Nodosilinea sp. FACHB-141: one gene and its partner. The protein of the gene in region 1 interacts with the protein of each later gene in a pairwise test. Links are inferred from orthologs where the notes say so. Each region holds a gene or a part of one and is shown in the gene's direction. Other genes may lie near its edges.

What was found.
Region 2: the proteins of gyrB (region 1) and gyrA interact in binary tests that used the Escherichia coli proteins (3 or more experiments, as listed by UniProt). The link is inferred for Nodosilinea sp. FACHB-141 from one-to-one orthologs.

Annotation. Positions count from the first base shown.
Region 1 is NZ_JACJPP010000011.1:370,140-384,972, reverse strand. What follows is about bases 5,441-8,319. They hold gyrB (DNA topoisomerase (ATP-hydrolyzing) subunit B), read left to right. Parts: upstream 5,441-5,849; coding sequence 5,850-7,790; downstream 7,791-8,319. Other genes in these bases: H6F59_RS10295 (CU044_2847 family protein), read left to right, coding at 7,990-8,319; miaA (tRNA (adenosine(37)-N6)-dimethylallyltransferase MiaA), read right to left, coding at 5,441-5,724. In the rest of the region: H6F59_RS10335 (carbon dioxide-concentrating mechanism protein CcmK), read left to right, coding at 1-189; H6F59_RS10330 (carbon dioxide-concentrating mechanism protein CcmK), read left to right, coding at 328-666; H6F59_RS10325 (EutN/CcmL family microcompartment protein), read left to right, coding at 673-975; H6F59_RS10320 (ribulose bisphosphate carboxylase small subunit), read left to right, coding at 1,104-3,062; H6F59_RS10315 (hypothetical protein), read left to right, coding at 3,087-3,755; H6F59_RS27585 (BMC domain-containing protein), read left to right, coding at 3,792-4,661; more of miaA, read right to left, coding at 4,738-5,440; more of H6F59_RS10295, read left to right, coding at 8,320-8,421; H6F59_RS10290 (fatty acid desaturase), read right to left, coding at 8,656-9,477; H6F59_RS10285 (methionine gamma-lyase family protein), read left to right, coding at 9,617-10,828; H6F59_RS10280 (photosystem I reaction center subunit XI), read right to left, coding at 11,036-11,518; psaJ (photosystem I reaction center subunit IX), read right to left, coding at 11,644-11,769; H6F59_RS10270 (Photosystem I reaction center subunit III), read right to left, coding at 11,833-12,333; tRNA (adenosine(37)-N6)-threonylcarbamoyltransferase complex transferase subunit TsaD, read left to right, coding at 12,552-13,610; H6F59_RS10260 (hypothetical protein), read left to right, coding at 13,683-14,102; H6F59_RS10255 (metal-sensitive transcriptional regulator), read left to right, coding at 14,206-14,520; H6F59_RS10250 (hypothetical protein), read right to left, coding at 14,614-14,833. UniProt on the Escherichia coli protein: DNA gyrase negatively supercoils closed circular double-stranded DNA in an ATP-dependent manner to maintain chromosomes in an underwound state.
Region 2 is NZ_JACJPP010000021.1:276,433-291,603, forward strand. What follows is about bases 6,435-9,651. They hold gyrA (DNA gyrase subunit A), read left to right. Parts: upstream 6,435-6,793; coding sequence 6,794-9,451; downstream 9,452-9,651. Other genes in these bases: H6F59_RS22175 (histone deacetylase), read right to left, coding at 6,435-6,546; H6F59_RS22185 (VOC family protein), read left to right, coding at 9,484-9,651. In the rest of the region: H6F59_RS22150 (TetR/AcrR family transcriptional regulator), read right to left, coding at 1-452; H6F59_RS22155 (SulP family inorganic anion transporter), read left to right, coding at 1,289-2,728; H6F59_RS22160 (universal stress protein), read left to right, coding at 2,725-3,588; rfbB (dTDP-glucose 4,6-dehydratase), read right to left, coding at 4,255-5,331; more of H6F59_RS22175, read right to left, coding at 5,602-6,434; more of H6F59_RS22185, read left to right, coding at 9,652-9,897; H6F59_RS22190 (hypothetical protein), read right to left, coding at 9,905-10,795; H6F59_RS22195 (sirohydrochlorin chelatase), read right to left, coding at 10,882-11,925; H6F59_RS22200 (ion transporter), read left to right, coding at 12,187-13,008; cell division ATP-binding protein FtsE, read left to right, coding at 13,221-14,060; hemL (glutamate-1-semialdehyde 2,1-aminomutase), read left to right, coding at 14,183-15,171. UniProt on the Escherichia coli protein: A type II topoisomerase that negatively supercoils closed circular double-stranded (ds) DNA in an ATP-dependent manner to maintain chromosomes in an underwound state.

The DNA of each region.
Region 1 (14,833 bases):
CGTGTCACTGTGATTGTGCGGGGCGACGTGTCTGAGGTACAGGCCTCGGTAGCCGCTGGTGTTGAAAATGTGAAGCGAGTCAATGGCGGCGAAGTTCTATCGACTCACATCATTGCTCGGCCCCACGAAAACCTGGAATTCGTTCTGCCCATTCGCTACACCGAAGCGGTAGAGCAGTTTCGCAGCTAGGCCTTAGACGTACGGTTTTTTGAGACCTATTCGTTCTAAGGTTTAAGGATCTGCTGGGCTGGTGGGCCTGGCTTGGGGTAAGGCTAATTCAGCACTCGTTTGAACTCCTGTATTCTCTGAAAAAAGGCGTATAAAAGCATGGCAATTGCAGTTGGTATGGTCGAGACGTTGGGCTTCCCCGCTGTGGTGGAAGCTGCCGACGCGATGGTAAAGGCGGCCCGGGTTACCCTAGTGGGCTATGAGAAAATTGGCAGCGGCCGCGTTACCGTGATCATTCGCGGCGACGTGTCTGAGGTACAGGCCTCGGTCGCCGCTGGTATTGAGAACGTGAAGCGGGTCAATGGCGGCCAGGTGCTGTCTACTCACATCATCGCTCGTCCCCACGAAAACCTGGAATTCGTTCTGCCCATTCGCTACACCGAAGCGGTAGAGCAGTTTAGAGAGAGCGTCAGCGGCATTCGCCCCTACGGCAGATAAGTCACTATGCTCTTGGCTAAGGTTCGTGGCACGGTAGTTAGCACCTGCAAGGAGCCTAGCTTGAGTGGCACAAAGTTTTTACTAGTGCAACTCATTAGCGAAACCGGCGACTTACTGCCTGACTATACAGTGGCCGCCGATGTGGTAGGGGCTGGCCCCGGCGAATGGGTGTTGATTACCCAGGGCAGCGGGGCCCGCCAGCAGCGCGGCTACGAAAATCGTCCTGTGGATGCGGCGGTGGTTGCCATTGTTGATACTGTAAGTCTCGACAGCGGCAATCTCTACAACAAGCGAGATGATTTTAGCTAGCTAGGTTTCTTCCACACTGGGCGATCCAGTTCAGCTAGCGCGGGCAAAGACTACACTCTCCCTACAACTAGCTCATTTCTGTGGTTGAGCAGCTAGTTAGTTGGGGTTTTTTGGGAGGACGTACGGCAATGGCGATCCGCACACCAGCGGCATCTCCGACTCAGGCATGGGGTTCGCAGCAGTCATCTGGGTCGTCGGCTCGGGTGCATGGGTTAGCCCAGGTGCAGGGCCAGGTTCTTGTCGAGCCTGGAGCAGTTTTGGCTGCTGGCTCGGTAGTTCGGGCCGACCCTGGTGCCGCCGTGCGGCTCGGTGCCGCTAGCACCCTGCAGGAGGGAGCCACAGTATATGGTCGTGCCCAGGGACAGGTGCTGGGGGACGATCGCAGCCCCTGGGCGGTCTGGGTAGGCGATCGCGCTATCCTCACCCACAAAGTGCTGGTGCAGAGTCCGGTCTACATTGGTGCCGACTGCTTTATTGGCTTTCGCTCAACTCTTTTCAATGCTCGATTGGGAGCCGGGTGCGTCGTTATGATGCACGCCCTGGTGCAGGACGTGGACGTGCCGCCCGGCAAGCTGATTCCTTCGGGGTCAGTAATTACCCAGCAGCAGCAGGCCGATGCCCTCCGCGACGTTGGCCCCATTGATATTGCCCTAATTAGGGAACTTGCAGGAACGCCCGGCCATGCGCCCCCCCTGGGTGGGTCAGCTAGCACAGCGTCTCTACATACCACAGCACACTCAAACGAACGCGATGGATTAGGCACTATGAATTCTCAACTGCTACCCCCCGACGTTGTCCAGCAGGTTCGTCAGTACCTGGCCCAGGGCTTCACCATTGGTACCGAGCACGCCGACTCTCGCCGCTATCGCAGTGGCGTTTGGCAGACCTGCAGCCCAGTTCAGTCCCAGCGAGAGTCTGAGGTACTGGCTGCGATCGAAAACTGTCTGTCCCAGCACCCAGGCGAGTACGTGCGCATGTTCGGGATCGATCCGAGGGCAAAGCAGCGGGTCGCCCCCATCACCATTCAGCGAGCCGATGGCAAATCTGTCGCCAACAGCGGCTCAGCGCCTTCTCATTCGAGTTATTCCAGCCCTTCCAACAACGGTGGCCATCGTCCGGCCCCAGCCGCGGCCAGCGGCCCCCTGTCGCCTGAGGTGGTGCAGCAGGTGCGTCAGTACCTCAGTCAGGGCTACCGGATTGGCACCGAGCATGCCGACTCTCGCCGCTACAGCAGCAACGTGTGGCAGACCTGCTCTCCCATTCAGTCATCCCGCGAGGGTGAGGTTTTTGGTGCCCTCGAGCGCTGTTTGGCTGAGCATTCGGGCGAATATGTGCGCCTGTTTGGCATTGACCCCAAGGCGAAGAGCCGCGTTGCCCCCATCACCATCCAGCGCCCCGACGGCAAATCCGCGGCGGCTAGTTCGCGATCGGGTGGTTCTTCCAGCAGCTCCTATGCCTCGGCCCCTAGCCCCAGCGGCGGTTCTCAAGTTGGCGGTGATGTCGCTCAGCAGGTGCGCCAGTGGCTCAGCCAGGGCTACCACGTGGGGGCGGAGCATGCAGATGCGCGCCACTACAACAGCAATGTTTGGCATTCCTGCAAGACCATTACTAGCAACCGCGAGGGAGAAGTCCTGGGCGCTATCAATGCCTGTGTAGCTGAGCACCCCAACGAGTACGTGCGGGTATTTGGCATTGACCCCAGAGCCAAGCGGCGGGTGGCCGCGGTTACTGTGCAGCGTCCGGGCTCGAAGTCGGCCCCATCGGCCCCATCGCCCTCCTACTCAAGTTCCAGTGCTCCGACCAGCAATGGAGCAGCTCCCATGGGCGGTCTTCCCCAGGAGGTTGTGCAGCAGGTGCAGCGGCTCTTCAACCAGGGCTATCGCCTCAGCGTTGAGCATGCTGATGTGCGCCGCTACCGCAGCGGTGCTTGGCAAAACGCCGGCATTCTAGAGGGAAGTCGGGCCTCGGATGTACTCAACGCCCTAGAGTCGCAATTGCGCAACCACTCTGGCCAATACGTACGCCTGGTGGGCATCGATCCGAAGGTGAAAAAACGAGTGCATGAAGCCACTATCCAGCGACCCTAGAGACCTCTCATCCAACCTTTGACCGTGGCAGTACCCGCCCAGGTGATCACCCAGCCTACCAATGGCTACATCCAGGGAGATGTGGATATAGCGCCTGGAGTGGCGATCGCACCTGGGGTACTGCTGGGGGCAGCCTCCGGTTGCCGTCTGGTGATCTCCGCAGGTGTCTGTTTGGGGGTCGATGTGGTGATACAGGTCCACCATGGCGACCTGGTGATTGAGCCGGGGGTGAGCTTAGGCAGCGGTGTGTTGGTAGTGGGTCACGGCTCCATTGGCCAGCACACCTGTATTGGAGCCAATAGCACCCTCATCAACCCAACAATTGGGGCCTCCCAGGCGATCGCACCGGGGTCTTTGCTGGGCGATCCAACGCAGGCCTCTTCTGACCAGGAGCCTGCATCTAACGGGGCTGCCCCTAGCACTAGTAGCTACGTCTACGGGTCTGCTGGCAACCTAGGCACTACGGGGAATGCCCTCAACGGATCGGGCCACACTACTGTTGGAGCCGCTCAGAATGGCAATATCCCCAACGGTATTGCCCAAAACGCCAGTGCTCAAAACAGTGTTGGGCAAAACGTTGCTGGGCAAAACGGATCCTCCGTCTACGGCAAAACCCAGGTCAATCGCCTACTAGCTACGCTATTTCCCCAGCGTCATTCGCTCAATGGCGCTAGCTCAGAGGACAGGCCCTAGAATGGAGAGGCAGACACCCCTGTGTAGAGGCACCCTATGCAACCCGACGGCAAACTAGCCTCGCCCCTTGACCTCAAGTCTGGCACGCCCAAGCGGTTGACCCTGGCGACCCCTGCGCCAGGTCAAAAAGAAGCCCAGCAGCGCGACAAGTATCGCGGCGCGGCCTTGGGTATGGTGTCAACGGAGAGCTTCCCGGCGGTGGTTGGTACAGCCGACGCCATGCTAAAGGCCGCCGATGTTCTGCTGGTGGGCTATGAAAAGACCGGCGGTGGGCACTGCACTGCGATCGTGCGGGGGGGCATTTCCGACGTGCGCATGGCGGTAGAGGCTGGGATTAAAACCGCCCAAGATTTTGGTCAGTTTGTCTCTTCAACGCTGATTCCGCGCCCGTTACCCAACCTGGAAGCAGTGTTGCCTATCTGCGCCCGTTGGGACGAGTTGCGGGGCGAGAGCGGCGGCAAGATGGGCAGTCAGGCTATTGGCCTGCTGGAGACCCGTGGCTTTCCGGCAATGGTGGGAGCCGCTGATGCTATGACCAAGTCTGCCGATGTGCAGCTGATGTCCCACGAGACGATTGGCGAAGGCCTTTGCACCATTTTGATTCGGGGGTCGCTGCCCAACGTGGCGATCGCGATCGAAGCCGGCATGCACGAAGCCGAGCGCATCGGCGAACTCCACGCCGTCATGGTCATTCCCCGCCCCCTCGATGATCTGGTTGAATCGCTGCCCGTCATGGAAATGGAGCAGGAGCAGCCCGAACCCCTTCGCATTCCCCTTAACCTGGAGGTTAAACAGGAGGAGACCGAAGCCGAGCCTGTGCTGATTGAAGCGGTGACGGAAGAGGTCACACCCATTGCCCTAGAACTGACCGTAGACGAGCAAGAGCTAGCCGATGAAGAGCTTTAGCAAGTTGGCAGAGTATTTGAACTAGGGACGCTGTCTAGCGTGCTATTGCCGCTCTAGGAGCGTCGTCTTTGCCTGACTAATTCAAGGGCAACGGATAGCTATCCCTGCGCTCTTTGAACCAATCCCACACTTGCTCTACCAAATCTTTGGCATCGGCATCAAACCACTGCACTGTGGCTCGGTTGCGAAACCAGGTGCGCTGGCGTTTGGCGAACTGACGGGTGTGCTGCACGATGTCGGCCTGGGCGATCGCCAAAGAAACATCCCCTTGCACGTAGCGCAGCATTTCGCCGTAGCCCAGGGTTTGCAGCAGGGGCAGCTCCGGGCCGTATTTTTCCAGCAGATGTGTCACCTCATCCACAAATCCCGCCTCAATCATTGCCTGGGTGCGCTGAGCAATGCGGCGTTCCAACGAGAGGGAATCACAGTCGAGGGCCAGGTAAAGCACCGGATACGCCGGAGGCGCTTCTCCTTGAAGAGTCGACATAGGCTGGCCAGTGACATAGAACACCTCCAGAGCGCGCACCGTACGCACCGGATCGTTGGGATGAATGCGTTGGGCCGCAGCTGCATCCAGGCTTTTGAGTAGGGCATAGCAGTGGGGCTGCCCCAGGGCCTCTAACTGCTGGCGCAGGGCGGGTTGGGGAGCCACGGGCGGAATATGTAATCCTTTCACCACCGCATCTATGTAAAGCCCTGTACCACCCACCAGCATGGGCACAGCACCCGTCTGGTGAAAGGTGTGAATTAAATCTTGAGCCTGGCGCTGGTACTGGGCTAGGGTGAGGGTTTCGGTCGGGTCACAGATGTCCATCAGGTAGTGGGGAATTTGCCGCCGATCGAATGCCGAAGGTTTTGCCGTCCCAATATCAAACTCTCGATATACTTGTCGGGAGTCGGCGCTGAGAATGCACCCTTGAAGGCGCTGGGCTAGGGCGATTGCTAAAGACGATTTGCCCGTTGCCGTAGCGCCGCCAATCACCCATAAAAATGGTACAATTGAACTATTATTCTCCGTCTCCTGGAACGACGATTCTAGCTGGGGAAATTTAGGTGATTGCATCCCTAGTTTATTCTTGAGCTGACGTTGCCTTAGAGCCCGCTGTGGCTGCTTTGTGCTATAATTTCTAGGTGTTTTGACCTGGCGAGCATTCGGGTGGCTTAGAGCCCATTTTTGGAGCGTACAGTATGACAACTGACTACGGTGCCGATCAGATTCAGGTTCTAGAGGGGCTTGAGCCTGTTCGCAAACGTCCAGGCATGTACATCGGCAGCACTGGCCCCCGTGGACTCCACCACCTAGTGTACGAGGTTGTTGATAACTCCGTAGACGAAGCGCTGGCGGGCCACTGCGATCGCATCGATATTTCCCTCAATGCCGACGGCTCGGTCTCCGTCACCGACAATGGGCGCGGCATTCCTACCGACATTCACCCCCGCACCGGCAAGTCAGCCCTCGAAACGGTGATGACTGTGCTTCACGCCGGGGGCAAGTTTGGCGGTGGCGGCTACAAGGTGTCTGGAGGCCTTCACGGCGTGGGCATCTCGGTGGTCAACGCCCTGTCAGCGTGGGTTGAAGTTACCGTCTGGCGCCAAGGGAAGGAGCACAAGCAGCGATTTGAGCGCGGTGTGCCTATCGGTGAGCTGTCGGCAGAGAAAATTGCCGAAAAGCGCCAGGGCACCTCGGTCACCTTCTTGCCCGACACCGAGATTTTTCACAACGGCACTGAGTTTGACTACGACACCCTGTGCGGCCGCCTGCGTGAGCTGGCCTACCTGAATGCAGGCATTCAGGTGATTTTCACCGACTACCGCCTAGACGTGATTAAGTCGGACCAGCCCAAGGTTTCGACCTACCACTACGCGGGCGGCATCATTGAGTACGTCAAGTACATCAACAACGACAAGCAGCCCATCCACGATGAGATCATTCACATCTCCTCCGAGCGCGATGGGGTGCAGGTAGAGGCCGCGCTGCAGTGGTGTATCGACGCCTATTCTGACAACCTGCTGGGCTTTGCCAACAACATTCGCACCATCGACGGCGGTACCCACCTGGAGGGACTGAAGGCGGTGCTGACCCGCACTCTCAACAACTTCAGCCGCAAGCGCAACAAGCGCAAAGATGCTGACTCGAACCTGGCAGGGGAAAATATCCGCGAGGGGCTGACGGCCATTATTTCGGTGAAGGTGCCCGACCCCGAATTTGAGGGTCAGACTAAAACGAAGCTAGGCAACACCGAGGTGCGGGGCATTGTCGATTCTCTAGTGGGTGAAGCCCTAACTGAGTATCTCGACTTCCATCCCAATGTGGCCGACGCCATCTTAGAGAAGGCCATTCAAGCCTTTAATGCCGCCGAGGCCGCTCGCCGAGCCAGGGAACTGGTGCGCCGTAAGTCGGTGCTAGAGTCGTCTACTCTACCGGGCAAACTGGCCGACTGTAGTAGCCGTGACCCCAGCGAGTCGGAAATCTTTATTGTGGAAGGCGACTCAGCCGGTGGTAGTGCAAAGCAGGGACGCGATCGCCGCTTCCAGGCCATTCTGCCGCTGCGGGGCAAAATTCTCAACATTGAGAAAACCGAAGACTCTAAGATTTACAAAAATACTGAAATCCAGGCGCTGATTACCGCCTTGGGCATGGGCATTCGCGGCGAGGAGTTTGACTCATCGCAGCTGCGCTATCACCGCATCTGCCTGATGACCGACGCCGACGTGGATGGAGCCCACATTCGCACCCTGCTGCTAACGTTCTTTTACCGCTACCAGCGCGACCTGGTCGACCAGGGTTACATTTACATCGCCTGCCCACCCCTTTACAAGGTGGAGCGGGGTCGCAACCACTGGTACTGCTATAACGAGCGCGAGCTGCAGAACTTAATTACCAACGAGTTTCCGGCCAACGCCAACTACACGGTGCAGCGGTTCAAGGGTTTGGGAGAAATGATGCCCCAGCAGCTGTGGGAAACCACCATGGACCCTACCACCCGCACTATGAAGCGGGTGGAGATCGAAGACGCCGCCGAGGCCGATCGCATCTTTACGATCCTGATGGGCGATCGCGTCGCTCCCCGTCGCGAGTTCATTGAAACCTATGGCTCCCGCATGAAGCTAGAAGACCTGGATATCTAGAGTAAATAGCCAGTATCAAGCTTGGGATAGGGCATGCTGACTATGTGCCCTCGGCGGGCATGGATTGAACTAGCGTAAACAACGTGACGGAGCGCTTCTAAGAAACCTCGGTGTCGTTGAGATGCAGCAATTCCCTAATTAACGGGATAGTTATCCCTGAGCGAATGTATCCTGTGGATCATGGGTCTAGGGGCAATCTATGACGACGATTCAACCGATTGTGCTTGAAGATGATGACGGAACCAGCTACACCATCTACGTAGAAACCGATGTTGTAGAAACCAACAGCAGGACTGCAACTCCCCCTGCCGTTCCACCTTCTCCGCCACCTTCACCCCGCTCCTACGACCCCAACGCAACTCGTGAGACCTATAGTTGGCCACCCAGCGAACCAACCCGGGGTCTGTCGGCGCCTATTAATGCCCAGCTTCAAACGGTTCACCAAACCATTCGCGCTTACACGGTGTACGCCTTGGGGGCATTCAAAAACCTAGCCGGGGCTGAGGTCGAAGACCTCAAACTCAGCTTTGGCATCAAAATCAACGCCGATACCGGCATTCCCATGCTGGCCAAGGGTTCCATTGACGGTGACTTCAAAATCGAGGTCACCTGTAAGTTTCCTAAAAACTAAGCGAGTTAGACCAGCTAGCCGTCAAAATTTGCGTAGGTAATTTGAAACTGCGATTTTTTCTTAAACTCAGACAACTGACTTTAGGTTCAGTTATTTATTAAGTCGTTTAGCCGTTCAAAGAAGCATTGAGGAGTTTGATGCCAGCGAAATACTGAAGAATTCTGCTGGCACCGCAATAAAAAGCAGGGTCAGCACTTGCACTAACCCTGCTTTTATTGGTTTAGAACCGATTATCTAGCTTTCAGTAGAGCCAGCTAGCTTGACTTTCTTGGCCAGACCGACTGTTTCGAGCAGGCGAATAGTCATCCAGGTCATGTCAACTTCCCACCATTTCAGGCCGTGGCGGGCCGAGTACTGATAGGCATGGTGGTTGTTGTGCCAGCCTTCACCGTAAGTGAGCACGGCTACCCACCAGCAGTTGGTCGATTTGTCTTCGGTTTCATGGCTGCGGTAGCCAAACTTGTGGGTGGCGCTGTTCACCAACCAGGTGCAGTGGTAAACCGCCACCAGCCGCACAAAGATGCCCCACAGCACAAAGGGCCAGCCGCCCAGGGCGTAGAGCACTACGCCGAGGCCAACTTGAAGCAGCAGGAAATACTTTTCGCAGAACAGGTAGAAGCGATCGTCTTTGATATCGCGGATGAAACGGTCAACCTCGTGGCGGGCCGGCACGTCGCGCAGCATCCAGCCCATGTGGCTCCACCAAAAACCCTTGTTAGAGTCGTGGTGGTCGAGGCTCTGGTCAGAGTAAGCATGGTGGTGGCGGTGTAGGCCGACCCACATAATTGGGCCGTGCTGGCAAGCCAGGGTACCGCAAAAAACGAAAAAGTACTCTAGCCACTTGGGCACCGTAAAGCTACGGTGAGACACCAGTCGGTGCCAACCCAGGGTAATACCCAGGCAGCCGGTGAACCAGTGGAGCAGCAGTGCTACCCCGATCGCCGCCCAGGAAAAGTTAGCGGGCAGAAACGCCAGGGCCGCCATGCTGTGGACAAAAATCATGAAGCCAAGGGTGACCCAATCGCGGGACAAACGCTCGGTAGTTACAGCAGTCATGCAAAAATCTCAGAATTTTGGACAAGCGCCCCAGCAGGAATCCTCAGTAAGAATTTTGCTCAGGCAGAGTAAATGTAGGGGACAATAGTTACCCCTGTTTCTTAACGAAAAAATTTAACCATTGCAACAATCAAACCTGATGATGCCCTCTGACTCGACCCTTCTTCCAATATTTTATGGAATTGACGCTCAGGTCAAGCAAAATCTAGCGCGAGTATTAGAGGCATTTCGACAGCATCGGGTGGGAAGTCACCACTTTAACAGCGTGTCGGGCTACGGACACGACGATCTGGGACGTGACACCCTCGATCGCGTCTTTGCCGACATAGTGCAGGCGGAGGCCGCCCTGGTGCGATCGCAGTTTGTCTCAGGCACCCACGCGATCGCCTGCGCCCTGTACGGCGTGCTGCGCCCTGGGGATGAAATGCTAGCCGTAGCAGGCACTCCCTACGACACCCTTGAAGAGGTAATTGGCTTACGGAGCAAAGGCCAGGGATCCTTGGCCGAGTTTGGAGTGTCCTATCGAGAGTTACCATTGACCGCTGACCACACCCTCGACTGGGATGCCCTAGCAACAGCAGTGGGGCCAAAAACCCGACTGGTGCACATCCAGCGATCGTGCGGCTACAGCTGGCGGTCATCCCTCACCATAGCCGAAATCGAAAAGATCGTGGCTACGGTAAAAGACCAGAATTCCACCGTTGTCTGTTTTGTCGATAACTGCTACGGCGAATTTTTAGAAGACCGTGAGCCTACTGCCGTTGGCGCCGATCTTATGGCCGGATCGCTGATCAAAAACCCCGGTGGTACCATTGCCCCCACCGGTGGCTACATCGCGGGTCGGGCCGACCTAGTTGCGGCGGCCGCCTGCCGTCTTACCGCCCCTGGCATTGGGGCCAGCGGTGGTTCTAGCCTCAACCTCAACCGCCTGCTTTATCAGGGACTATTCTTAGCTCCCCAAATGGTTGGTGAAGCCATGAAGGGCAATTATCTTCTAGCGGCCACCTTTGCTGCCCTAGGGTACCCCGTCAATCCAGACCCCAGTGCATCCCAGCGCGACGTGATCCAGGCCATTCGCCTGGGGTCGCCCGAGAAACTAATCGCCTTTTGTAAGGCTGTACAACAGCGTTCACCTATCGACGCCTACGTAGAACCCGTACCTGGTGCCATGCCTGGCTACGAGAGCGAGCTGGTGATGGCTGGGGGCACCTTTATCGACGGCAGCACCTCAGAACTGTCGGCTGATGGTCCCTTGAGGGAGCCCTACATCGTCTACTGCCAGGGTGGCACCCACTGGACACACGTGGCTCTAGCGGTGGAGGCAGCAGTAGAGGCGATCGGACCGTTGTAGAACAGCATTTAGCAGTAGCTCGAGCATGGTTCCCTTAGCTCGACTCCAGAACTTTAGCCCACAAAGCTCTATCGAGAGAGTGATTTTTCCCGCTCTACATATCATCCCTGGCCGTCTATTTTGAAAGGCTCCTTTAAAAAGGCCAGGGGCGACGGATTGTAGTCCATCGCCCCTAGCGCTTACAGAATAGAGATTACAGAGGCAAGCTTAGCTGTGGCCGCCGCTGACTAGGGTGGTCAGAATAGGCAAGTTAGCCGCTAGCAGGTAGGCGAAGGTAGCCCCACCAATGCCGCCGATTAAAAAGCTACCGGCAAACTCGCTCCAGCCTTCATCGGTTTCGAGGCTAGCGGGAGGGGTGAACGGGGTGGTGGCTCTAGTAACGGAGTGGTTAAGGCCAGAACCCGAGTAAATCGACAGGCAAGCGGTCAAAATCACCACTAGTCCCGCCGCGCTCAGCAACCCAGCTAGGCCAGGAATTTCAGAATCGCGCAGGGGGCCAAGTAGAGCAAAGGGGCCGTAGAGGAAATAGCCGTGGGCCATACCAATTTCTAAACCGCGCCGCTGGGGGGAAAGCCCTTTGCGGTAAGCGGGTAGATTGCCAATAAAAGCCTTTGAAAACGCAGAGGAATTAATCGGCGTTTCTAGGTTGCCGATTTGCGGATCCCCAGCGGGCTGAATGAGGTCTGTCATGGGGGAAGTTTCTCCAACTCAAACAAGATCACAGCAATTAGATAAAGACGGTTTCTAGACGCCGTTAAGTCTCCAGAAACCATCTCTCCATCAAGTTCGCAAGGTCAGCCTCGCGAGGTCTTTCCTTAGGGGTGCAGCAGCAAGTCAGGAAAGAAGCGATTGAACTCAATCAAAATACCGGCGTGAATCAACATCCACACGGTAATCAGCACCGGGGCAGTTGACAAATACCGAGGCAGGCCGTTGTTCATGGTCTAATTCTCCTGGGTCGTTATTCTGGGGAGTCGTTTTTCTGGGGGTCAGCGGAGATTTACCTAGCGAGGAGATACGGTGATCTCTTCGTTTTTAGCAAACATAGCTCCGCTAGCAATGTCTTTGAAGGCAAGTAGCGGCCAGGCAAACCCAGTTAACATGGTCTTGATGGCCAGGGGCACCTCAATAATGACTTCCTTTTCTTCGGGATTCTTGTCACCACGTACCGTGATTAGGTAGGCGCGGCCTACCCAGCCAATCCACCCAGCGATGTAGAGAAACAACAGGCTAGGAATTAGAAACTCACCAGCATGGGCCAGGTCACCGTCTACCACCAAGTGGGGTAGGCCATCGCTGCCACACAGCAGGGTAGAGCTACCATAAAAATCGAACCGAGCTTTGGCCGATTCGGTCTTGGCACCAGCGGCTCGCTTCAGAAATGCCTCGTTTTGACCACAGGGGGTAAGGCCTGCTACGTTGTCGCCAGCCAGGCTAGCAGAAGCCGGGGCAGCAAACCCAAACCAGAGAAACACTACAAGTGCTACAGCAAAAAACCGTCGCATAAACTGTTCCTTTTAATTACCGAAGAAACTAGGGCGATTTGAACGTAAAGTTAAGTTTTTTGAACAAAAATTCACCCAACTTGGTCGCCATAATACCTCGCGGCCGAACCCCCGTAAAGCTAAGATCGGTGGGGTGTTTACATCTCTACAAATTACGGCGTGCCTTACTCTGATTCGCTTTCGCGACTTACTCTAGTTCTCTTCCAACCACAACCCCCATGGCGACGATTTTAGCAATAGAAACTAGCTGTGATGAAACAGCGGCGGCGGTGGTGCGCGATCGCACCGTCCTCAGCAACGTCGTTGCTTCGCAGATTGCCATTCACCAACCCTACGGTGGCATTGTGCCCGAGGTAGCCTCGCGACACCATGTCGCCACGCTGGGGGACAGTATCAGTGCGGCCCTAGACCAAGCTGGACTGGGCTGGACCGCCATTGATGGGGTCGCTGCCACCTGCACCCCAGGCCTAGTAGGCGCCCTACTGGTAGGGCTAACAGCGGGCAAAACCCTGGCCATGGTGCACCGCAAGCCCTTCCTAGGGATTCACCATCTGGAGGGGCATATCTACGCCAACTATCTGGCCAGCCCTGATCTGGAGCCCCCTTACCTGTGCCTGCTGGTGTCGGGGGGGCACACCAGCCTGATCTATGTTAAAGGCTGTGGCCAGTACCAGACCCTAGGCCAAACCCGTGACGACGCTGCTGGGGAAGCCTTTGATAAGGTAGCCCGCCTCATGGGACTGGACTATCCCGGCGGCCCCATCATCGACCGGCTAGCCCAGACTGGCAACCCTCAAGCGTTCCCGCTGCCTGAGGGCAATATTTCGCTGCCCGAGGGGGGCTTCCACCCCTACGACTCTAGCTTTAGCGGGCTGAAGACAGCGGTGCTGCGACTAGTGGACAAATTAAAGGTGGATGGGGTTGATCCCCTACCGGTAGCCGACTTAGCCGCCAGCTTTCAGGCCACGGTAGCCCGCAGTCTGACCCGCCGGGTAGTGGCCTGTGCCCAGGCCTACGGCCTTACCACTGTGGCTGTAGGGGGTGGGGTCGCCGCCAACAGCGGTCTGCGCCAGCACCTTCAGCAGGCAGCCGTCGATCATGGCCTGCGGGTGCTGTTTCCGCCCCTTAGCCTCTGTACCGATAATGCCGCGATGATTGGCTGTGCTGCTGCCGACCACCTAAATCAGGGGCATTGCTCAGGCTTCGCCCTGGGAGCCCAGTCGCGTCTCGACCTGGCACGGGTCATGGAGCTTTACACGCCTATCGCCGTGGCTTGACGCTACACTGGGTTTCAGCGGTGGATGGGCGATCGCCCATCCACCGCTTAAGGGTTGTGTTGGTTAAGCGCTATGGTTTCACTGCACCGCGTTCGTTCTTGGCCTCAGCCCCCGCTGAACTTTTCCTGGCTGGGAGGGTTGGTGCTGGGTGCCCTGCTGCTAACGGGGTGTGGGCCAGATCAGGCCCAAATAGTTACCGACGCGACCAGCTACGAGGCCCAGCTGGCCCAGCACCTAGCCGATACCGGCAGCGTGATGTACGGGACTTACTGGTGCCCCCACTGCGCTGATCAAAAGGCGATGTTTGGTGAGGCTGCGGATCGGGTGCCCTACGTGGAGTGTGCCGCCGATGGCGATAACCCCCAGCCAGAGCTGTGTGAGCAAAAGGGCATTCAAGGATATCCCACCTGGGAAATCGATGGTCAGCTCTCCCCAGGGGTTAAGTCTTTAGACGATTTGGCCGATCTGTCAGGGTTTTTACCGCCCCAATAGGGTGGCGTTGAGCAAGCTCTACTGTTGAGCCAGCCGCCTCTGTCCGTCTGTTATTCATTCTCAAATTCCATTGCATAACCCTAGCCCTAGCCCCCATTCTCACCTGCACGAGGTCGAGCCTACCGGCGACACCCGGGCACATCCCCACGTCCATGACCCGGAATCGCTGCGGCGGATTGTCAATCGGCTGGCCCGCATTGAGGGTCACATTCGCGGCATTAAGACTATGGTGCAAGAGAGCCGACCCTGCCCGGATGTGCTGGTACAGGTAGCGGCGGTGCGCGGTGCGCTTGATCGCGTCGCCCGCATCATTCTCGATGAGCACCTGACTGAGTGCATTGGTCGCGCTGCCGAAGACGGCAACATTGAAGAAGAAATCGCCGAGCTCAAAGCTGCACTGGATCGGTTTTTGCCTTAGCTTCGGGGTATAGGGCACAAAGGTCAGGGTTTAGGCTCAAAATCGCAAGTATTTAGCCAATCCTTTCACCCTATACCCTGCACCCTGCACCCTCTAGGCTGGGATAAACCGACTGTGCTCGCGCAGCAGAAGCCGCTCAAACTGGCGGACCCAATGGCTAAAGCGATCGCTCTCCTGAGCCGTAGCAAACACCAGCGGTTTACGCGTTAGCAGGGCCACGTACTCCTCTTTGGTGCGCACCACAAAGGCGGTTTGCTGGTCTAGCTCAATGCAGATGTGAGAAAACCCCTCTAGCTTCAGCGAAGACATCAGC
Region 2 (15,171 bases), on another replicon or contig:
AGGAAACGTACCAACTTTGGATCGTCTAGCCCTAGCAGGGCAGTTATCTGCTGCTCGCTCTCTTGCCAAACCCCATGAAATACCTCGGTTGGAACACCGCTCTCTCGGTGCTGATGCTGATAAAACTCAATCCAAATCAGCATTTTCTTGCTTAAAAAGTCTTCGTTTTGAGCGACATACTCTAGGGCGGCCTCTACACGGCCCAATACACACTTTTCTTGGCTCGCAACGGCGATCGCGCTTTGAATATCTTGCAGCGTAGTTTCACGCACCAGTTGCTCAAACAGCCCTTCTTTACTGGGAAAGTAGTGATAAAGCGTGCCTGTTGACACCCCCAGGCCCTGGGCAATTTGGCGCATGGTCAGCGCAGCGTAGCCCTTTTCAGCAAATAGGTCAAAGCATTGGGTCAACAGCTCCCTGCGGTACTCGTCATGGTCAACGATTTTGGGCATACACGCTCAGGCGCTGCGGCCTACCTCATAAGCAGCTTCAAAAGCCTATCCCATCACCGCAAATTTTATGTTGGACGATCGGTATAAAAACAATAGCCCCTTTATTCGGCCTTGTAAACCCTTTGTATCTGGTGGCCTACAGGTGTTCTTAAAGGTTTTTGGTGGCCTGCTAGCGGCCTCAAACTCCAGCATAAAGCAGATTTTTAGAAGCTAGGCAGTTGTACTCAACGGAGCCCTAAGCGGCCTAGGGCAAGGTCGCATCTTTTAATGCTTAGATGTTGCTTTTCCCTATAAATGTGTGTGTTTGGTTTAGAGCCTAGACATTGGCCCAGATTTGGCCTTACATGGGCATGGATTAAGGATTGGCTTAATTATTTGCACACCGCTGGCCATAGGCTTTCCAAGCCTTTTTCCAAAATTGTTGGCAGGCCGCCCACCCGCTGCAGAGCATTTTTATAGAAAGGGCAAGCTCTTTAAAGGCAAAAGCAGGTGTGGGGTTCATTCATCAATAGGTACGGGAAAGCAGTACAGGTGCAAAATCTGCTAGCAAGGTCAGCATTTCGCTATCAGGTCTTCTGGCCGTCTTTTCTCAATATTTTGACTGTGGGTCGTTCAATTAGCCCTGGGTTGCCACAACGGCTCAAGACCCAACGCCCAAGCCAGAGTCGAGAGAGGTTGTCCGGTTTGGGGATGCTATGGGAAAGCATCCGTCCTGAAGCGCTCGATAATTATGTCGGTTATGGGGAGGCAAATTGAACATTTATAAGCTTAAGCTTCGACGACTAAAACCTCGCAATTTGAGACGAGAGTGGCTATCCAACCCCAAGGCAGACATTATGGCTGGGGCAGTGGTAGGACTGGCACTGATACCGGAGGCGATCGCGTTTTCGATCATCGCCGGAGTCGACCCCAAGGTGGGGCTTTATACCTCGTTTGTGATTGCGGTCACTACCGCGTTTCTAGGTGGACGCCCGGGGTCAATCTCAGCTGCTACCGGGGCCATGGCCCTACTGATGATTGATCTAATGCGAGACTGGGGATTAGAGTACCTGTTGGTGGCTACCCTCCTAACCGGCATCCTCCAGGTAATTTTTGGGGTACTAAAACTGGGACGCCAGATGCGCTACGTGCCTCGGGCAGTGATGGTGGGCTACATCAACGCCTTAGCAGTGCTGATTTTTCTGGCCCAACTGCCCCAGCTCACCAATGTCCCCCCGGCAGTGTATGCGATCGCAGCCCTTTCCCTAGTCATTATCTATGGCTTACCTCGGTTAACCAAAGCGGTGCCCTCGCCCCTAGTAGCCCTGTTTGCCATGACAACCGCAGTAATTGCCCTCGGCATCGAGGTGCCCACCGTGGGCGACATGGGCGAATTGCCCACCACCTTGCCCATTTTTGCCTTACCCAAAGTACCTTTTACGCTCGAAACCCTGCGTATTGTGCTGCCTTACTCCCTAACCATGGCAGTGGTAGGCTTGTTGGCCTCGTTTCTCACCGCCTCACTGGTAGATGAGCTAACCGATACCCCAAGCGACAAAAACCAGGAGGCCAAGGGCCAAGGTATTGCCAATATCATCACCAGCTTTTTCGGCGGCATGGCTGGCTGCGGCATGATCGGCCAATCAGTGATCAACGTACAGTCGGGCGGACGAGGACGCTTATCTACTCTGTGCGCTGGAGTGTTTTTGCTGTTTGCTATTCTTGCCCTCAGCGGCTGGGTGCGTCAGATGCCCATGGCCGCCCTAGTAGCGGTAATGATTATGGTCTCAATTGGCACCTTTCGGTGGGCCTCGTTTCGCGACATGGCGCGCATTCCGCGCAGCGAAACAGCGGTAATGCTGACCACTATGCTAGTGACCATTTTCACCCGCAACTTTGCCTTAGGAGTAGCCACAGGCATTGTAATGAGCACAGTATTTTTCTCGCGCAAAATTGCCAGGCTAGTATTTGTTGACAAGGTGCTACACGATGATAGTAGCCACCGAATCTACAGCGTATCGGGGCAGATTTTTTTTGTGTCTGTCGATGAGTTTTTAGAAGCCTTTGACTTTAATGAATTTGTCGATCGCATCACCATTGACCTAACCCACGCTCACCTCTGGGATCAAGGGGCTGTTGCCGCCCTAGATAAAGTGGTGAACAAATTTCGCCGGGCCGGAGCAGAGGTGGAAGTGGTAGGACTCAACGAGGCCAGCGCTACCCTAGTGGAAAAACTAACCCCCCATAGCCAAGTCAATCGATCTCTACCCAAGTCGCAACCCGAAAGTCAGTTATGAAGCGCCTCCTACTGTGTACAGACGGCTCAACATATGCCCAGAGCAGCTACCGCTATGGGGCCTGGTTTGCCAAGCAAGGAGGAGCCAGCATAGACGTACTCTACGTCAGCGACAGTCGAGACGAGGTCATTGCAGAGACCACTGATCTCAGCGGTAGCATTGGCCTAGGAACCTCAGAGAGCTTACTTAAAAAGCTAGTCGAAGTAGAACACGAGCAGGCTAAGCGCAATCACCAACAAGCCAAACTAATTTTGGCCGACGCCCAACAGGCCATTGCCAATCACGGGGTTAAGTCAATACAGCTGCTCCATAAAACCGGTTTTTTGATTGACCACTTAGAAACTTTAGAAGCCAACGCTGACCTGATTGTGATCGGTAAACAAGGGGAATCAGCAAACTCTACCTTGGAGCATCTAGGCACCAATGCCGATCGCATCGTGCGCAGTAGCACTAAGCCCTGTTTAGTTACACCTCAGGAATTTGTTCCTATAGAACGCCTGTTAGTAGCTTATGACGGCAGTTCTACTGGAAAAAGCATGTTGACTTTTTTGGCTAACATACCTGGTCTCCACCATCTCGAAATTCACCTGCTAATGGCCGCCAGGGCTGAGTCAGACATCACTACAACCGAGTGCATAGCCGAGGCAGTGTCGTTGCTGCACCAAGCTGGTATTAAGCCCGTAATAACCATCCTTCCCGAGGAACCCGAAAAGTCGATTTCTCAATACGCTAGAGAGCAAGACATTAGCTTACTACTGATAGGTGCCTATAGTCATCGTTCAATTCTTCATACGGCCATTGACAGCACTACAATCCAGCTGTTGAGAAGCAGTCAAATTCCGGTACTGCTATTTCGATAGGTTGGGCTGCTTCTATTCAAGTTTTCATCAAATAACAGATCATGCAAATTAAAAATTGCGGCTGTAGTTGACTTAAACTTTCGAGATCGTCTTTAAAGCAGGCTTTTCCCAAAATAGACAAGGGGTAAATAGACTACTGCATAAGCAATTCCTCCGTTTTACAAACCATTGTTATACTAAACAACTCCCAGAGTAGGCACCTTCGCCGGAATAGAGTAATAGAAGCTATCGTTTATTAGCTGTACAAGGTAGGCTCTATAATCACTTTTGGCTAGAGGTTTGGCTAAACAATAAAGTTGTTCACCAGAAATATAGCCTTTCTGATAAGCAATTTCCTCTATACAGGCGACCTTCAAGCCCTGACGTTCTTCTAAGTTCTGCATAAGCTAGACGCTTGCCCACTGGCTACCATCACCAAGCAATTGTTCAAATAAGGGTGGCGAATCAGGGGTAGAAATTATCAAAATTTTTTGGATGCCAGCTAACATCAATACCGACAGAGGATAGTAAATCATCGGCTTGCTGTACACATGTATAAGTTGCTTATTTACCGTGAGCGTAAGGGGGTAGAGACGAGTTCAGTCCTACCGGCTAGGATGATACCATTCATAGGAAGTGCTCCAAAAAGTTTGTGAAACTATTGATGAGAGTTTGTCAGAAGTTCTATTAGTTTTCAACCAGCCGACCCGAATAATTATCGTGAATCCAATCATGGTAATCATCGGATTGCGCTTGTTTAACCCAGTCGACATTTTTGAGATACCACTTAACGGTCTTCAACAGGCCGCTATCAAAGCTTTCCTTAGGTTTCCAACCTAATTCAGCATGAATTTTTTTACAGTCAATGGCGTAGCGTTTGTCATGCCCAGGACGATCTGTAACAAAGGTGATTAATGAAGAATGTTTAATGTCAGATTTGGGTGCTAGCTCATCTAGCAAAGCACAAATGGATTCAACTACAGAAAGATTAGTCTTCTCATTAAGACCACCAATGTTATAGGTTTCACCTATATTTCCCTGTTGAATGACTTGATAAATTGCATTGCAGTGATCTTCAACATAAAGCCAATCCCTAATGTTTTGGCCATCTCCATAAATCGGCAATGGCTTGCCCTCAAGGGCACTGAGGATAGTCAAAGGAATTAGCTTTTCCGGAAACTGGTAAGGGCCATAGTTATTCGAGCAGTTAGTGGTAAGTGTAGGTATTCCATAGGTGTGATGATAGGCTCGGACTAAATGATCCGATGCTGCTTTACTCGCAGAGTAAGGACTATTAGGTGCGTAAGGAGTGGTTTCACAAAACGGTGCATCTTCAGGGCCGAGAGAGCCGTAAACTTCATCGGTAGAAACATGGAGAAAACGAAACGCTATCTGGTCCTCTGGCGACAGCTCATCCCAATAACTACGAGTTGCTTCTAACAGTCGAAAAGTACCTAGAATATTAGTCTGTATGAATGCTTCGGGTTCAACGATGGAACGATCAACGTGGCTCTCCGCAGCAAAATTTAGAATGACATCAGGACGATGGCGAAGCAAAATACTAGAGACTAGCTCGAGGTCGCCAATATTCCCGTGAATAAGTTGGTAGCCCGGATCATTCTTTAAAGTGTTCAGACTATTAGGATTACTAGCATAGGTAAGCTGATCTAGATTAATAATGTTAGCCCACTGTTCTTCTCGGGCCTTGAGGACAAAATTAGAACCGATAAAACCAGACCCACCAGTAATCAAATAAGTTTTCATACGCTATTCATTGGCGTTACAGCTAAGTGATGGCTTTTGCGGTAGTAATGCTAGGACTACTGCAAATTCCGTTTGGCCTGACACTCTGTAAGGCAGTACATCGTCACCACTGCTTTACATGCTTTATAAGCATATTGGGCATCGAGGTAGTTGATTCCGTTGTTACAGCTGCCGCAAATGCTCAGTCACTAAGAATAATGCGTTTTGCAATTACCCTTAACAGAGAGAAGTTTGCAGTGTGATTTGTGACCAGCCGTCCATTTAAAGTCTCTAAAATCCTAGTCGAGCGCTGATGGTGGCCAGCACCGACTCGCTAAGCGCGTTGTAGTCGTAGCCACCTTCAAGGCCAAACAAAATTTTGTCGGTGACGTTTAGGCACTGGCGGGTAAAGAGGCCAAAGTCTTTGGGGGAGAGGTTGACATTGGCTAGGGGGTCAGCGGCGTTAGCGTCATACCCAGCACTAATGACGAGCAAGTCGGGGGCGAAGGACTTGAGGAAGGGAATTACCTTTTGGTCAAACTTTACCTGATAGTCGCCGCTGGCACTACCGGGGGGCATGGGCAAGTTCAAGACATTTTGGTGAAAGCCAGTTTCGCTGCTCTGGCCTGTGCCGGGGTAGGCGGGAAGCTGGTGGAGAGAGCAGTAGGCGATCGCCGCGTTTTCCTCTACTAAAGCTTGGGTGCCGTTGCCATGGTGCACATCCCAATCGAGGATGGCAACGCGATTAACCGCAGATTGTTCTAAAGCATAGTGGGCTGCGATCGCCGCATTGGAGAACAGACAAAAGCCCATGCCGCGATCGCGCACCGCATGGTGCCCCGGTGGCCGCGCCAGCACAAAGGCCGAGTGCCCCGTTTCCAGCACATAATCGACGCCGTCGAGCCAGGCGCTCACCGCCAACCGCGCTACGGCGTAGCTAGCCTCAGACACCACAGTATCGCCGTCGATGTGGCCACCGCCCGAGTGGGCAATTTCCCGCAGAGCTGTGACATAGCGGGGGTTATGAAGCTGGGCGATCAGGGTATCTACATCCCGCTGGTTCACTGGGGTGGGTTCGCGCCAGTCGAGGTGATCGGCCCAGGCAACTGTCTCTAAAGCAGCCACAATCGCTTTCAATCGCCCCGCGTTTTCGGGATGGAAACTGCCGGTATCGTGGGTCAAAAAATCGGGCGAATAGATAACGCCAAAATCGGCCAGGGTGAGAGCGTGGTGCACGGCAAAGTCAGGGGTGGTGAACTACTACGAATTAAGGATGCAGCCGGGGCGGTAAAACGTCGCTAAATCAAGCCTCTTGTGCCCCTACACCCACCATAGCGCCTGCTGATTTGAACCGGAGAATTCGTGCTAAAATATAACTCACATGAGTCCGCAAAAAACATGCTGATTAAGCGCTATTCAGCACCACTCGGTGCGAGGGTCTGACTAGCGCTTTGTTGTTCGCAAATTCGGAGTTTTTTAGCCTATGGCAACCCCAGAAGAGCGTATCGTCCCCACGGATCTGCGCGTTGAAATGCAAAGCTCTTACCTGGAATACGCCATGAGCGTGATCGTGGGTCGGGCGCTGCCAGATGCAAGGGACGGGCTCAAGCCAGTGCATCGCCGCATTCTCTATGCTATGCACGAGCTGGGTTTGGCTGCCGATCGCCCCTTTCGTAAATGCGCCCGTGTAGTCGGAGAAGTGCTAGGTAAGTATCACCCCCACGGCGACACAGCGGTGTATGACGCCCTAGTGCGCATGGCTCAAGATTTCTCTATGCGCATGCCGTTGATCAACGGCCACGGCAACTTTGGTTCTATCGACAACGACCCGCCAGCGGCGATGCGATACACCGAGTGTCGTCTGCAATCGTTGACCAGCGACTCGCTGCTGCAAGACATCGAGTCTGATACCGTCGATTTTGCCGACAACTTCGACGGCTCCCAGCAGGAGCCGGTGGTCATGCCGTCGCGGCTGCCCCAGCTGTTGCTTAACGGCTCCTCGGGTATTGCCGTGGGGATGGCGACTAACATTCCGCCCCACAACCCGGGTGAGCTAATCGATGGCGTGATTGCACTGATCAACAACCCCGACATCACTACCGCCGAGCTGATGGAAATCATTCCCGGCCCCGACTTCCCCACGGGCGGGCAAATTTTGGGTCGCAGCGGTATTCGCGATGCTTACATGACCGGGCGTGGCTCTGTCACTATGCGCGGTGTGGCCAGCATGGAAACCATCGAGCACCGGGGCCGGCCCGATCGCGAAGCCATCATCATCACCGAGTTGCCCTACCAGACCAACAAGGCGGGGATGATCGAGCGGATCGCCGAAATGGTGAACGAGCGCCGCCTGGAAGGGATTTCGGATATTCGAGACGAGAGCGATCGCGACGGCATGCGCATCGTGATCGAGCTGAAGCGTGACGCCTACCCTCGGGTGGTGCTTAACAATCTCTATAAGCAGACGCCGCTGCAAAACAACTTTGGCGTCAACATGCTGGCCCTGGTTAACAGCGAACCTCAGCTGCTTGGCCTCAAGCGCATGCTGGAGGTCTTCCTTGAGTTCCGCGAAGAAACCATTGTGCGCCGTACCCAGTACGAGCTGCGCCGGGCCCAAGAAAAAGACCACATTCTTCAAGGCTATCTGATTGCTCTGACGAATTTAGACGCCATTATCGGGCTGATTCGTAGTGCGGCCGATACCCCCGCAGCCAAGCAAGAACTGATGGATACCTACAGTCTGTCAGACTTGCAGGCCGACGCCATTCTGCAGATGCAGCTGCGTCGCCTCACCGCGCTTGAAGCCGACAAAATCCAGCAGGAGCACGAAGAGCTGGTCGCTAAAATCACCGACCTGGAAGATATTTTGGCCCGTCGCGAGCGGGTGCTCGAAATCATTACTACCGAGCTGGGTGAGCTCAAGGCCAAGCACAACAGCCCCCGCCGCACCATCATTGAAATGGATGATGCGGAACTGACCGACATCTCCCTGATTGCCAACGAGCAGGTGGTCATTCTGGTCACCGACCAGGGCTACATCAAGCGCATGCCGGTAGCCACCTTTGAGGCTCAGAGCCGCGCCACTCGAGGCAAAGCCGGGGCCAAGATGAAGGAAGATGACGGCGTGCAGCACTTCATTACCTGCTACACCCACGACTACCTGCTGTTCTTTAGCGATCGCGGCGTCACCTACGCCCTGCGGGCTTATCAGATTGCCGAAGGTTCTCGGACCTCGCGGGGTATGCCCATTGTGCAGATGCTGCCCATTCCTAAAGAAGAGGCGATTACCTCGGTGCTGGCGGTGCGCGAGTTTACCGACGAGGAATACCTGGTGATGCTCACCCAGGGCGGCTTTGTGAAGAAGACGGCTCTATCCGCCTTCAGCAACATTCGCACCAACGGGTTGATTGCCATTTCCCTCGAAGAGGGTGACCACCTCAGGTGGGTGCGCCTAGCCCGCAACACCGACAGCATCTTGATCGGCTCGCGCCGGGGCATGACCATTCACTTTAAGGCTGATGACGACCAGCTGCGGCCCCTGGGTCGCCCCACGCGTGGGGTGCGGGCCATGGCTTTGCGCAACGGCGACGAGCTGATCAGCATGGATATTCTGCCTAGCCAGGTGGTGGAGGCGGTGGTGCAAGCCACAGAGGCAGGCAGCAACAGTGACGATGACGACGATATCGTGACCAACGGCAGCGAGGGTGGCCCCTGGGTGCTGGTGATTACCGCGTCGGGTCTGGGCAAGCGGGTGCCGGTGGCTAAGTTCCGCCTGCAGAACCGGGCGGGCATGGGCCTGATGGCGATTAAGTTCCGCAAGCGTGACGACGCCCTGGCCTCCCTGCTGGTGGTGGGCGAGGGCGATGAGCTAATGCTGGTGACTAACCGAGGCATTATCATTCGCCAGCGGGTAAACGATATCTCGATTCAGTCGCGCCCGGCGACCGGTGTGCGGTTGCAGCGGCTCGATGCAGAGGATGCGATCGCCGCCGTCGCTGTCGTGCCCCCCGCCCTGCAAGAAGAACCCTTCGAGGACACGGTGGAAGCGATTGTAGAGGCGATCGAGGAGGCTACCGAGGTATCCACCGAAGTGACCCTTACTGAGGCATCCACCGAAGCCGCTCTTGAGGAACCAATCTAACTACTGCCCCGCCCTGGGGGAAGGAAGTCGCCATGGTGGATCTGGGGTTAACCCACATTGCCCTGCCCGTTGCTGACATAGAACGAAGCATTGCGTTCTATAGGGCCTATGCAGCGATGGAGGTGATCCACCACCGCGTCGATCAGGCGACGGGGGTCAAGGTTGTGTGGCTATCTGACCACACGCGCCCCTTTGCGATCGTGCTCATTGAGCAAGCTGAGGTGCAGCCCCTACTGACACCCCTAGCCCACTTGGGAGTTGGCTGCAAAAGTCGCGAGGCGGTGGATACCCTGTGCAACCTGGCCCGGCAGGAGGGTTGCCTACTGCAAGATCCGCAAGATTCTGGCTACCCGGTGGGCTACTGGGCCTTTTTGCGCGACCCCGATGGCCACACGTTGGAACTCTCCTATGGGCAAGAGGTTGGGCTAACCGTGGAGAGTAGCTGACGCAACCTTAGGCTGCTTGGTCTGTAGCTACGGCGGTGGCAGTTAGGGGAATAACCATGGCATCGTTAAGTGGGAGGTTGAAACTATCCCACCGATGCAGATATTGAGTCAGGTGATGGTCGCCTTGGGCAATGCGATCGCCCACCATTCGCCGCACCCGCTCTTCTTCCTCCATGAACTGCTCCTCGTTAAAGAACCCAGCGAACCGCGCCGTCCGCAGCCATAGCAGATAGGTACTCAGCGCATCGAACTGACTCTGCGCCGCGATCGCTCGCAAATCCCCCTCAACCCACCAATCCACCACATCATGGGGTTGCGCCCCCACCTGGCCCGGAATCCCCATCGCCGCCGCTAGTTCGTGCAGAGTAGGTGTAGCAATCCCCCAGCCGCTGAGAATACTTTTCAAATCAATATGGGCATCGCCGTGGCGGCTAAAGTAGTCGCTGCCCCAGCCCTTATCGGCCCGGCGGCAAAACTCTGCTGCCGAGACACCTGCCACCAGTCCACGCTGAAGCAAGATTGGCAGGTCAGCGGTTTGAGAATTAAAGCCCACCAGCTGAGGATGGTGCTGCCCCAAATAGCCCAGAAAAGTAGAAATCAGTTCGCCTTCATCCATCAAGCGATCGATCTGTCTGGGCAAAGTGGTTAACCGCAGGCTAATCTCCCCGTTGTTTTGCTGCTCTCGCACCACCGCCGAGACAGCGACCACACGGCACAGTGCCGTTTTAAGATGAGGCCGAGGTTTTTCTGCCGTAGCTCCAGCCTTAGCCCACATCACCTCAAACACCTCAACATCCGGTAGCGCTGCGGGCAGGCCATACACTCGCCGCCCCGATGTCGGGTCAGGCACCCACTCCAAGTCAAAGGCGCACACGTGCCGACTGACGGATTTAAACATGGCTGCTCCCTGGGCTGCGTTAAAGACTTACCTAGGCCGCTGCCCAGGCGCTTCTTTAAGCATTCCCAGCGCAATTAGATAAGCAGCTAGGGCACCTGCCAGGCCCGCTGATGGTAATCGTCGGGTTCGGGAAAGAGATCTACGGGTTCGCCATGGTGGTGATGTCCGTGATCGTGAGCCTGTCCGTGGTCATGGCCATGCCCGTGATCGTGAGCGTGTCCGTGATCGTGGCCGTGCTGACCACCCCCGGCAGCCAGGCGGAATTTACACATTTCGCAGTTCATTGCTACCTGGCCCAGGTGGGTTTCAATTTCGCGATCGCGCAAAATCTGCATCAACTGAGGATGGCTACCCATCTCCGGCAGGTAGCTCACCAGCTGTTCTGGATGGGCCGCCTGCTCCTGCTCACAGATGCCCATGATTTTCTTGATCAGCACCCCCGTAAAGAGGAAGTAGGGCAGCACAATCATGCGTTTTGGCTCATACATCCTGGCGCGGCGAAATCCCTCTTCTAGGCGGGGATGAGTAATGCCAATAAAGCAAATCTCAACTGTTTTGTAGCGGCTGCCTTCCCACACAATGCGAGCCAATTTATAGACATCGCCATTAGCATCGGGGTCGCTGGCTCCTCGACCCACAAACAGCAGCACCGTGTCTTCGCGAGCAATATTGTTGGGATTGAATCGAGGCGTATCTAGCTCCGCCAGCCGCTCCTGCCAAAGCTGAATAATGGCTGGGGTAATGCCAAAGTGGCGACCGTAGTGAAAGGTTACCTGAGGGTGACGCTGGCGAGCCCGATCCAGTTCGTTGGTGACATCAAACTTGTTGTGGCGAGCGGCAAAGAGCAAAATTGGCAGCACCGAAATATCGGTGTAGCCCTTCTCCACACACAGATCTACCCCGTCTTGAATCGTCGGTTCTGTTAACTCTAAAAAGCAGGGAATTACGGGGCGAGAAGTGTCGAGTTTTTGGTAGGCAGCGGCAAATTCTAGAACGCGATCGCGCCCCTCCGTGTCTCGACTACCATGACCCACCAGCAACAGCGGTCGCTGGGTCGGTAGCGGCGACCAAGTGCCCGTCGCGCTGGGCGAAAAATCGTTGGGGGTAGTAATAATTGGTGCGATCGCCATAGGTGCTCAAAGTGCCGCAGTGATACTAAATCTAACCCTCAGTCCAGCTTAACGATATCACTGGTGAAAATTTGGCCCACAGCGGCCTAGGAGCAAACGCTAACCTAGACCCAGTTCATCCCTCAAAGCCAAATTGACCGTTGGATAATTTAAAGCCAGGGCAAGATAGCTATAAAATCGCAGCCAGATAAAAATCAGTCTGCCTGGTTATCTTAGCCCAGGCCAGAGCATAGAACCATCCTGGGGGTGGGCATTAACACGATGGCAGAAACTACCGATGAAAAGCAGGAAGCCCAGCACGAGGGTCAGGGACCGGCACTGCGCGAACGCCTGCGCGGCCACCTAGACACCACCGACACGATGCCTGGTCGGATAGTCAACGGCGCGATCGTGCTGCTGATCTTTACGTCGGCCGCCATTTTTGTGATCAAAAGCTACCCCATCTCTCCTGCCCTAGATGAATGGCTGGACTGGCTCGACTGGCTGATCGTGCTGGCCTTTACCCTCGAGTATGGTTTGCGCCTCTGGACAGCCCCGCGCCCCTGGCAGTACGCCTTTAGCCTCTACGGCCTGATCGACCTGATTGCCATTTTGCCTTCTTGGATTGGCGTCTTTGACATTCGCTTTTTGCGCTTTTTTAGATCGCTGCGAATTTTGCGCTTAGTGCGAATCTTCAACGACCGGCTCTGGTTTGGCCAAGTAACCAGCACAGACAGCCTCATCTTAATTCGTATTTTGCTGACGTTAGGAACAATTGTTTTTATCTACTCCGGCCTGATCTTTCAAGTTGAGCATCCCAGCAACCCCGAAGAATTCGGCACCTTTTTAGACGCGCTCTATTTCGCTGTGGTCACCATGACCACGGTAGGCTACGGCGATGTCACCCCCATTTCTGAAGCCGGGCGGGGGCTCACAGTGATGATGATTCTTACCGGCATCGCGCTCATTCCTACTCAAGTCAGCAGCCTAATTCGCCAACTGGGCCAAGTCGGTCAACACCGCCCCTGCGCCAGCTGCGGCCTAACTCTGCACGACAACGATGCCCAATTTTGCAAACGTTGCGGTACTCTTCTAGAGCCCTAGTTAGGCAAGCCCTTCAGCCGCGCTGTTGCCTCAGTAACGAAACATAACGATTATTGAAAAAACAAATATGCCTTTTGCCGGATACGGTCTTTCCGGTACAATGACCACCCAAAAGCCCCGTCAGCTCTGTCCTCGGTGCTGGCTGCGCAGTTCATACGTTTTTGTCAGCCTCACCCCTGAGCCTGTCTAGCCCATCTCAGTTAGGACGCTCCATGACTTCTGTGCTCCATCGCCCCACCGACGACGCCAAGCTGTCCGGTCTTCCCGAAGACGTCAAGGCTAGACTACAAGACCGCTTCAAACTTGTAGTGCCCGCCCGTTCCGCCGCCGACCCTTCTCCTGCCCCCGTGCTCGACGCTGCTCCTCCCCAAGACACCTCTGTTCAGCCCATCGTTTCCCTCAACAACGTTGAGAAGGTCTATGCCAACGGCAGCAAGGCGCTGGCTGGCGTCAATCTAACAGTCAATCCCGGCGATTTTCTCTTCGTCACCGGCCCGTCGGGCTCGGGCAAATCAACCCTACTCAAACTGCTCTACGGCTACGAGCGCCCCACCAGCGGCAACATTCTTGTAGGCGATGAACCGATTTCTGACCTGCGGGGCAACCGCCTAGCGATGATGCGCCGCCGCATCGGTGTCGTATTCCAAGATTACAAGCTGATTCCTAAGCGCACTGTGGCCGAGAACGTAGCCTTTGTGCTGTGGGCCCAGGGTTTTACCCGCAAAGAGATTCATCGCCGCCTCTGGCCGACTCTCAAAATGGTGGGTCTTCAGGGCAAAGCCCAGTGCTTCCCCGACGAACTCTCTGGCGGTGAGCAACAGCGAGTGAGCATCGCCCGCGCCGTAGTCAGCACCCCACCCCTGCTGCTGGCCGACGAGCCCACCGGCAACCTAGATGCGGAGAACTCCCTTCAGGTAATCAAGATCCTCAAAAAGCTCAACTCCATCGGCATCACTGTCATCGTCACCACCCACGACGAGCACCTGGTGCGCATTTCTAACCATCCCGTCGTGCAGATTAAGAATGGCCGTCTGCATCACCTGCGCCGGTAGTTTACTTTCCTTAACATCAACAGGTGTGCCTTATCCAATCAATAGGATAATGATCAGAGCTAACATTCAGGCGGTTTCAATCTAGGCCGCCGAATGACTTTGGACTCTGAGAGGAACGTGCTTTGGTCAGTACAGCCCCGTTTAAAACAGCAAAATCACAAGAAATTTTTTCCGCTGCCCAAAACCTCATGCCGGGCGGCGTTAACTCTCCGGTACGGGCCTTCAAATCAGTGGGTGGGCAGCCCATCGTATTTGACCGCGTCAAGGGCGCCTACATTTGGGATGTCGACGGTAACCAGTACATCGACTACGTCGGCACCTGGGGGCCTGCTATCTGCGGCCACGCCCACCCCGAAGTGCTGGCAGCTCTAGCAGCGGCTTTAGAAAAGGGCACCAGTTTTGGCGCACCCTGCTACCTTGAGAACGTGCTGGCCGAAATGGTGATTCAGGCCGTGCCCAGCATCGAGATGGTGCGCTTTGTGAACTCTGGCACTGAAGCCTGTATGGCCGTGTTGCGGCTAATGCGGGCCTACACCGGTCGCAACAAAATCATTAAATTCTCAGGTTGCTATCACGGCCACGCCGACATGTTCTTAGTGCAGGCAGGTTCTGGGGTTGCAACCTTAGGCTTGCCTGATTCTCCAGGGGTGCCCAAATCAGCCACCAGCGACACCCTGACCGCCCCCTACAATGATCTTGAAGCGGTCAAGGCCCTCTTTGCCCAAAACCCTGGGGAAATTGCTGGGGTGATTCTAGAGCCGGTGGTAGGTAACGCCGGGTTTATCACTCCTGATGGCGGCTTTCTAGAAGGGTTGCGAGAAATCACCCGCGAAAACGATGCGCTGCTGGTGTTCGACGAAGTGATGACTGGCTTCCGCATTGCCTACGGTGGCGCCCAGGCCAAGTTCAACGTCACCCCGGACCTCACCACCTTAGGTAAGGTGATTGGCGGTGGCTTGCCCGTAGGCGCCTACGGCGGTCGCCGCGACATCATGGAAATGATTGCTCCCGCGGGTCCGGTCTACCAGGCGGGCACCCTGTCGGGGAATCCCTTAGCCATGACTGCCGGCATCAAAACCCTGGAGTTGCTCCAACGCCCTGGCACCTACGA